DNA from 3 places in the Bacillus cereus group sp. BfR-BA-01360 genome. Region 2 is predicted to be linked to each of the others. Evidence: riboswitches for the same ligand, from Rfam matches in the RefSeq annotation. Region 2 holds a riboswitch; each other region holds the start of a gene.

Region 1 (3,293 bases), on a different contig from region 2:
TTTGGCAAATGCCTCATTTCTATGCAATAGCGATTCGTAAACATAAAGAGTATGAGGCTGCGAACGTTCCAATGCTTCCAGTAGTGAAGGGAGTTAAAAGAACATATATACAAACAAATGTGTATTTAGTTATTTTAATTATCATAAGTATTCTTTTAGGATCATTAAGTATCGGCCTTATGTTAGTATCGCTTCTATTAAGCATTTTATGGTTGGCCTTAAGTATTTATGGGTATAAAAAAATGGATTCAGAGAAATGGGCAAAATCATTGTTTATTTTCTCACTGTTCCATATGACAATTTTATTTTCCACAGTTATTATCTACTCTCTTGTAGGTATCTTTTTTGGAAGTTAATTTGCAAATCATAAAAAACAATTTCCACTATATAAAAGGGGAAATTGTTTTTTATTATGTCAATATTGTTTTCTTACCTTTTTAAATGATATGGAAAACATTTCGTGTTTCATAGTGTAACATAATCATAATTAGCTAGAGAACAAATAACAACAAAGAAATATTCTTTGCTGTTATGTAGCAAGTTTATTTATTCATTTGTACCAATGGTTCAACTTTTGTCATAAACGCTTGGTGAAGTGCTTCTACACCATCTACTAAATGTAGACGATCAATAACAACAGATATTTTAATTTCAGATGTACTTACCATTTTAACATGAATGTTTTCTTCTTTTAATGTAGAGAACATATGGGCAGCGACGCCTGGATTGGACACCATCCCAGAACCTACAATGGATACTTTCGCAAGATGATTTTCATATTCTACAGATTCATAGTGAAGTGTTTCTTGATTTTGTTTTAATGCTTCTAATGTTTCTCTTAAATCATTTGAATGAATAGAGAAAGATAGATGCACAGTTCCTTCATTTGTAATACTTTGAATAATAATATCAACATTAATATGAGCCTCTGCTAATGTAGAGAAAATCGTTGATAATGAGTCATGCTCTAATCCTTTTATTGTAACGCGTGTAATATTATCTTCAAATGCAATACCTTTTACGATGGATTGTTGTTCCATGTTACATTCTCCCCTTACAATTGTTCCGTTTTCTTGTTCCATACTGGAACGGACTTCTAATACGACATTATGGTTTTTCGCAAATTCAACAGCACGCGGATGTAAGACACCAGCCCCTAAGTTGGCAAGTTCTAACATTTCATCATAAGAGATTTCATCTAATTTATATGCATTATTTACAACGCGTGGATCAGTTGTGTAAACACCAGTTACGTCCGTATAAATATCACATTTCTTTGCTTTAAGAGCAGCTGCTAATGCAACAGCAGTTGTATCAGAACCACCTCGGCCTAGGGTTGTAATTTCTTTTTCTTCACTTAATCCTTGGAAACCAGCCACAATAACAATTGTCCCTTCTTGTAAATAAGATTGGATTCGCTCTGTATGGATATCGGTAATGCGAGCATTTCCGTGCACAGGTTCAGTTGTAATACCAGCTTGCCAACCTGTTAATGAAATCGCTTGATATCCTTTTGTTTGCAATGCCATTGTTAAGAGTGAAATTGTTACTTGTTCACCAGTTGTCAGCAGCATGTCTAATTCGCGCTTACTTGGATTTTCTGTAATAGAAGTAGCAAGTGCAACGAGTTCGTCAGTACTTTTGCCCATTGCTGAGACGACAGTGACGACATTATGTCCTTTTTCGTACTCTTCGATCATTAAATTAGCGACATGTTGAATGCGTTGAATATTTCCGACAGAAGTACCGCCGAATTTTTGCACAATCGTTTCCATCGTTCATTCCTTCTTTCAGCTTATTTTTCACAATACATCAGGAAATGTAATATAGGAGAGTAATATGAAAATCCCCAATATTCCTGTAGTTACCGGACAGAAAAGAAAAAACACCATCTCAAATAGATGAGGATGGTGCTGTTACAGGAAAAGGGAAACAGAAAACGGAGCTAATAAAAAAATCGCCAAAAAAGGAATATCAGTATAAACATGATATCTCTTTTTTGTAGATAGCTCTTCATATATACACGTCTGTATATATGACAGTTCTGTTTCTATTCGAAAACAGCCCCAATCGATAAATGCAGAGAAATTTATCGATTTCGGCAACACTTCCTTTCCTCTAAACTCATTGACATCTCTGTGTCTCCTTTAGAATAATCATAAGTGCTGCAACCTCTATCTCACGTTTTAGGCGAGAGTGTTTCAGTTATGAAGTTGTTGGTAACATGTGTTTTATAATAATTTAAATTTTTCGAGGAATCAAGTTATTTATTTAAATTCAGAAAATTATTTTTTTTAAGTTTGTAAGCAGTGAAAAAGAGGGGAGTACAAATGGAAAAGGTCTGACGTATTCAAGTGCCAATTAGTCAAATAGCGATTTGATTTTCAAATCTAGCATTCAGATAAACTGTTTTTTTTACAATATAATTTTTCATTAAAATAGAGAAATATATCGTTTTATATTAATTTTTAAGATATAGGGCTAGATTAGTTGATTTTAATAACGTATACTTTTATCGTTAGCTAATTTATCTCGTAGCATAGGGTATTTTTATCTCCTTCTTATAAGAAGAGGAGAGTATGAATGAGTTTGATAGATGAAATGCTAGTATTTTATGAAAAAAGGAGGCTAGTTAACACGGGACAAGTAAGTACATAACGTGTTAAGAGTAAGATGAAAAAAGTAATTTCTAACGTTTTAGCAATGACAGCTGCACTACAAGTTATAATGGTTCCAACAACCTCATTTGCGGCAGAAAAAGGATTTTCAGATGTACCAAAGAGTCATTGGGCATATGAGGCAATCAATGATTTAGCAAATCGAAACATCATTGCAGGTTATGACAACGGTAAATTTGGATTGGGAGACAGCGTAACGCGTGAACAAGTAGCTGCACTTATTTATCGTGCATTGAAACCAGAAGCGAAAGCAGAATATAAAAATCCATATCATGATGTAAGTGCAAGTACAACAATGTTTCCAAATGGGATTTTAGCTTTAACGGAGATGGGAATCTTTACAGGGGATGAGAACAAAAACTTTAGACCAAAGGATTCATTAACTCGCGCTGAAATGGCAATGATTTTACAAAGAGCTTATCATTTAAAAGTAAAGGCGAATCATACATTTCATGATGTGGATCCGAATTCTTGGGCGAAAGATGCAATTAGTGCGTTACAGTCTAATGGAATGGCAGAGGGAGATGGAACGGGTGCATTTTATCCGTCAAAAACTGTCACACGTGAGGAATATGCACAATTTTTATTTAATGCGGAACAATCTTATTTAAATTT
Region 2 (3,293 bases):
AGCTTGTAAGCTTACTAAAAGAGCAAGTTGCTGCATTATCTGTTGGTTCTCCAGAACAAGATAGTACAATCGTTCCATTAATTGACGATAAATCAGCTGATTTCGTTCAAGGTTTAGTTGACGATGCAGTAGAAAACGGCGCAACAATTATTATTGGTAACAAACGTGAGCGCAACTTAATCTATCCAACAATTATCGATAACGTAACAGAAGAAATGAAGGTGGCTTGGGAAGAACCATTTGGTCCAATCCTTCCAATTATCCGCGTTTCTTCTGATGAAGAAGCAATTGAAATTGCAAACAAATCTGAGTTTGGTCTACAAGCAAGTGTCTTCACAAAAGACATTAATAAAGCATTTGCAATTGCAAACAAAATCGATACTGGTTCTGTTCAAATTAACGGACGTACAGAACGCGGCCCTGACCACTTCCCATTCATCGGTGTAAAAGGCTCTGGTATGGGCGCACAAGGTATTCGTAAAAGCCTTGAGTCTATGACGCGTGAAAAAGTAACTGTATTAAACTTAGTTTAATCTTATATGTAGAAGCCAATCTAGTTTTAGATCGGCTTCTTTTTTATTCAAAGCTATTTTCGTAAACATCGTTGTTTTTTATAAAATGAAATTTTCATGTGATTTGTTGTATAATATATATGGAATTATTTTGCAGATTGGTCGGAGGTAATTTTATGAATTTGCTTAATATCTCTTTTATAATATTGATAATGGCAGGATTATTATTGGTTATTTATGGATTGCAGAAAAAATCCCAATTATCAATGTTCTTTGGTGGGATGGCCTTCTTAGCACCAATATTTTATTTCATTAGTTGGACTCCCGTTTTACCTTTTGTTGCCCCGATTGCATTGATAATTTCATTTCTTGGGAAGAAAAAAGGTAAAAACGCTTAAACAGACTCTTTAAAGGGTCTATTTTTTATACACACTTTAACATTTCAACTGTTGTATCATTACGCTGAAATAAGCATTTTCCTATTTCGAGCCAACGGTACTAATAAAGATAATTGTCCAAATATTTCATAGCACCCCGTTGAAAACGCACTAGCCATTCTTAATCACAAACTCTTCTCTATAATCTGATTATTGCTATATCCATTGACGTATAAAAATTCATTTGTTACCCTTGTTTATGTTAATTAAATACATAAATCCTCATTCGTATCTCGGTGAGGTAGAGGTTGCAGTCATTAAGAGTATCATTTTAGGAGATGGAGTGGCATCGATGAATAAATGAGAAAGGAATGATTGCCGAAGTAAGATGTGTCCACTATGCACACTTGCTGGGTCTGCTATTTAATAAATGCAGAACTGTCACAAACAACTGTTTGTGGAGAGCTATCGAGAGGTATGTCGTGGGTTTCCTATAAGATAGAAAGCACGTGCGACGATCGTAGGTGTTTTTTTTGTTTTGTACGAAGCTTGCCTTACTTCCTTTTCGGAAGACATACATATCTCCTTGCTTGACTTGGTTATACTAACTTTGGAGGTATTTTTTATGCAACAGAAAAAATGGGGCTTTTGGGTACTAACAGCATTTGTTGTCGGCAATATGGTTGGCGCTGGTATTTTCATGGTGCCAAGTACATTAGCACAAACAGCAAGCCCTCTTGGTGTTACGTTAGCTTGGTTAACAACCGGATTCGGTGTTTTAATGTTAGCCCTTGTTTTTGGCAATTTAGCAATTCGTCGTTCGGATTTAACGACAGGACCACAAAGTCACGCTTATGCTTTATTCTCATCACCTAAGAAGAAAAAAATGGCTGGATTCAGCATGGTGTGGGGCTACTGGGTCGCAAACTGGGCAAGTAATGTTGCCATTATTACATCTTTTGCAGGTTATTTATCGCTTTTCTTCCCAATTATGAAAGATACACGACTATTATTTACAATCGGTACTTTCGATGTGGAAGTTGGAAAGCTCATTACATTTTCCATGTGTTCTTTCTTATTATGGGGAACACATATCATTTTAACAAACGGTGTAAATGGAGCTGGAAAATTAAACTTTTTAGCAACAACAACAAAGGTAACAGGATTCCTTCTATTTATCATAGTAACTTTATTTGCATTCCAAGCTTCAAAGTTTGGACAATGGTACACACCAATTGTTGATAAAGAAGGTGTATCGCATGGGCTACTTTCACAAGTAAACTTAGCAGCTCTAACAACGCTTTGGGCATTTATCGGCATTGAGTCTGCTGTTCTTTTATCAAATCGGGCAAAATCCCCAAGAACAGTGAAACATGCAACCGTAGCTGGATTATTAATCACTGTTGCAATTTATTTAGGAATCACCATCTTAACAATGGGTGTTCTTCACATAGATAAATTGCAGATTTCAGAACGTCCATTAGCTGATGCATTAAATGCCGCTATGGGGCACGGCGGAGGAAAATTAATGGCGCTCCTTGCTCTTACTTCTCTCTTCGGTTCCATTTTAGGCTGGATTTTATTAAGCTCAGAAGTACCTTATCAAGCAGCAAAAGAAGGTTTCTTTCCTTCCTTCTTTGCGAAAACAAATAAAAAAGGAAGCCCCATTTATTCACTAAGACTGACAAATATTATGTCACAAGTTTTCCTATTCTCGACATTATCAGGTACAATCGCTGAAGCTTATACATTTGTCATTACGGTATCAACATTAGCTTACTTAATTCCATATCTCGTTTCACCAATTTTCCAATTAAAACTGGTTGTAACTGGTGAAACATATAAAAATGAACTAGGTTCCAGAATATTAGACGGAATCATTGCAGTCATTGCACTATGCTATGCACTATGGGTGATTAAAACGGGCTCTTCTGATCTAAAAACATTCCTTCTTGGAATCGGCTTATTTATAGTCGGATTTGCCTTTTATCCATTAATGAATCGCGATACAAAACAAAATAAAAGCGAGCAAGTTGCCTAAAGCAATTTGCTCGCTTTTATTTTCACTTTATAATAGAAATAGAGGTGAAAAACATGTCAATTGAAACATTATGGAGTGCTCGCTTTCAAAAGCATTTGCAAAACATGTTCACATATTTTACTCGTATGATCAATGGACTTTTGTATAGCTTTATTTTTCTCACATGTATCGGTGCTTATTATTACGCACAATTTTTAAAAACGTCTCCTTCTAAAGTCATCTCATTATTCATCATCGTTATTTTACTTACTATTATACTCATGAGATGCCCGGTTCGGACGTTTCTGCAGAAGCCTGATGCTGTCTATTTACTAGCGCTTGAAGAACAATTAACATCTTATTTTAAGAAAGCTCTTCTATATA
Region 3 (3,293 bases), on a different contig from region 2:
TTTTGCGTAGACTCCATGGAAATTAAAATGACATTTTTTCCTTTTGCGATACCAAACAATTCTTTATCAAATCCTGCATCTTTTGTGTCTACATAGTTTTTAATTTCAGAAAAGCCATCTCCGCTCGCAAATACACGCTCGGCAGAATTTTTCGATTGAAGTGTAATATCAAATACATGATATGTGTATAATCCTAAATTTTTAACGACTGTTTGTCGATCAAAAGATCTTGAGAACAACTGTGGTTTATAAATGATAGATACAATGAGCTGTAATGCTAATAAAGCTGTAATACTACCGAAAAAGGTTCTCTTTTCTGTTTTTGATAACGGTGTTGTATTGCAGAACTTCGGAAACTTACGTGAAAGAAACATTAAGATGATTACATCTGCAAATAAAAGTAATGTTTTATACGTAAAGAGTTCTTTAATACTTGTTCCTAAATCAGCCATATTATTCGTTTGGAATAAAACAGGAAATGTAACAAAATCATTATAAAACCCGTAAAACATTGCATTCCCAAATAAAATAAAGGAAAAAATAAAGCTGATTCCAATAATAAGTCGATTTCGATATTTCGATGCAAGCAGTGCAAACCCAAAGAATAATAGTAAAGAAGCTAGCGGGTTGAACAAGAGCATGATTTCTTCAAAGAAATTATCAATTTTAATATCGAAAGCTAGCTTGTACACAATATATGTTTTTGTCCATAATAAAACGACTGCGACAAGCGCAAATCGTAATTTTGGAAACAAGTGTTGCAGCATATAGTATACTCCTTTCCTACGTTTATGACAGTTCTTGTAATTGTACTTTGCTAAGTAGAAGCTTCACTTTATATATACGAACAGCCTTATATGGTTATGATTATTGTACTATGTGTACCATTATACGAGAAGAGAAAAGAATTGTGGATGCTTTTTGTGAGAATCGATTAGAACAAGAGAAGTGGGAGATAATAAAATGAAATGACAATCATGCAAAGAACGGAATCAAACATTGCATGAGAATGGGAGGATATCATGAAAAAAATAATTTATTTCGTACTATGTAGTATCTGCATTGTATGTTCTTTTCCTAGATCAGCTGCGGCTCAATACGATGCTCCTTTGCTGGAAGATGCTCTTTACTCAGTATTGTTTCCACAAATAAACGCTGCAATGGAAAAGCATTATGGAAAATTAAAGCCGTATGATTGCCCGAAAATCGTTAGCTTAAAAAAACTTTATAGCGGTACATATGTATTTCAAGCAGTCATTGAAGTAACGAAATATGAACCAGGCACAGGGGGAGAAAAAGTGCCTCCTTTTGAGAAAGTTAACGTCACTTTTAATAATGAAGAAGGGGAGTGGAACGTAACAAAGGTGGAGGTAAAGCGTTTATCAGATCATACAAAAATAAATTGTAAAAAATAGTTTGACAAATAAATTATCTCTTTGGTATTGTTAATAGCAACATAAGATGTTTGACAAATAAATAGACTTACCTCATCTATTCTCAAAGGTAGAGGCCGCGATAGGAAAGAGTAAACTATAGGAGATTGAGTGGAATCGTTGATTATAGTCTGAAAGGGACTGTCGCCGAAATATAAGAATAACCACATTATTCATATATTGGGACTATGTTGAATAAATGTAGTACTGTCATAAGATTTATTTTTATGGAGAGCTATTTGGAGATGTTGATGCGGTTTCTTATTTGAGAAGATAACAACTTGTTTATTTTTTCAATATGTATAATTTCTAATAAGAAACGCGTGTGAACATTGTTCCGCGCGTTTTTTCTTTATCTTGTATAATTCTCCCCCGCCTTAAGATTTCGAGAAGAATAAGGGGGGATTGGTGAGGGCTCACAATCAGTAGGGGAGGAAGAACTCCTACTGATTAAAGTTTTACTTTATCTAAAAGCGTGACAATGAATAGAAGATTGGGGTTATGAGTTTTAGAGAAAATAAGGGAGGAATTTACATGTATTTACACGGCACGAGCCGGATTAATGAACAAGGACACTTAGAAATTGGAGGGTGCGATACAACGCAGTTGGCGAAACGATATGGGACACCGCTTTATGTATATGATGAAACTGCAATTAGGGAAAATTGTCGTGCGTTTCACCATGCTTTTCAAAAAAGCGGGTTCTCTTATCAAGTAGCATATGCAAGTAAAGCGTTCTTGTGCATGGAGATGTGCCGAGTAGCATTAGAGGAAAATATGTCTTTAGATGTTGTTTCGGGCGGGGAGTTATATACCGCTTTACAAGCAGGATTTCCAGCATCACGCATTCATTTTCATGGGAATAATAAAACAGAAGAAGAAATGAGAATGGCGCTAGAAGCAAATATTGGATGTTTTGTAGTAGATAACTTTTTTGAATTAGAAGTATTACATGATTTAGCGGAGCAGTATAAAAAAATGGTGAATATATTGATTCGTGTCACACCTGGTGTAGAGGCGCATACACATGAATATATTACAACAGGCCAAGATGATTCGAAATTTGGTTTTGGTGTTTCAAACGGGCAAGCACTGCACGCTATGGAACGTGCATTAGAAAAAACAAATTATAATGTGTTAGGTATACATTCGCATATTGGTTCGCAAATTTTTGAAACAGCAGGTTTTATTCGTGCGATTGAAGTATTACATCATTTTTTAGAAGGAGTAAAAACAAAAACAGGTTATACAATTTCGGTGCTGAATGTAGGGGGGGGATTTGGTATTCGTTATACGGAATCGGATACACCACTTACTCTTGAGGCGTATGTGCAAGCTGTAACAGATGCGGTAAGAGAGCGATTTACAGCATGTGAGTATCCACTTCCGGAAATATGGATTGAACCTGGTCGCAGTATTGTTGGTGATGCAGGAACAACAATTTATACAGTAGGCGCAATAAAAAATATTCCTGGTATTCGTAAATATGTTTCAGTCGATGGGGGAATGACAGATAATTTAAGGCCTGCATTATATGGTGCACGCTATGAAGCGATGCTTGCAAACCGTGCAAATGTAGCAAACGAAGAAGTTGTCTCAATTGCAGGGAAATGTTGTGAGAGCGGAGATATGTTAATATGGGATGTTTATCTTCCGCAAGTAGTCTCTTCAGATCTATTAGCGGTGTCTTGTACAGGTGCATACGGGTATTCTATGGCAAATAATTATAATCGGATTCGTAGGCCAGCCGTTGTATTTGCGAAAGATGGAACATCTCAAGTGGTAGTGGAACGCGAGTCGTATGAAAATATAATTGGGAACGATCGCATACGTATAAACGAGCTCGTTTAAAATAAAAAG

The links. Region 2 has a riboswitch for lysine ahead of MR056_RS15015 (amino acid permease). Riboswitches for the same ligand answer to the same signal wherever they lie in the genome.
Region 1: another riboswitch for lysine. It lies ahead of MR056_RS13115 (aspartate kinase); the one in region 2 lies ahead of MR056_RS15015 (amino acid permease).
Region 3: another riboswitch for lysine. It lies ahead of lysA (diaminopimelate decarboxylase); the one in region 2 lies ahead of MR056_RS15015 (amino acid permease).

Annotation. Positions count from the first base shown of each region.
Region 1 covers NZ_JAKUFV010000013.1:14,718-18,010, reverse strand. The annotation lists gene cyoE (heme o synthase) at 1-356, shown strand, start outside; gene MR056_RS13115 (aspartate kinase) at 543-1,775, opposite strand; lysine riboswitch at 1,999-2,185, opposite strand; gene MR056_RS13110 (S-layer homology domain-containing protein) at 2,674-3,293, shown strand, end outside.
Region 2 covers NZ_JAKUFV010000016.1:58,744-62,036, reverse strand. The annotation lists gene MR056_RS15025 (NADP-dependent glyceraldehyde-3-phosphate dehydrogenase) at 1-533, shown strand, start outside; gene MR056_RS15020 (hypothetical protein) at 689-910, shown strand; lysine riboswitch at 1,184-1,365, shown strand; gene MR056_RS15015 (amino acid permease) at 1,515-2,930, shown strand; gene MR056_RS15010 (ABC transporter permease) at 2,984-3,293, shown strand, end outside.
Region 3 covers NZ_JAKUFV010000003.1:146,314-149,606, forward strand. The annotation lists gene MR056_RS04375 (LTA synthase family protein) at 1-767, opposite strand, end outside; gene MR056_RS04380 (DUF3888 domain-containing protein) at 1,023-1,415, shown strand; lysine riboswitch at 1,497-1,679, shown strand; gene lysA (diaminopimelate decarboxylase) at 1,968-3,284, shown strand.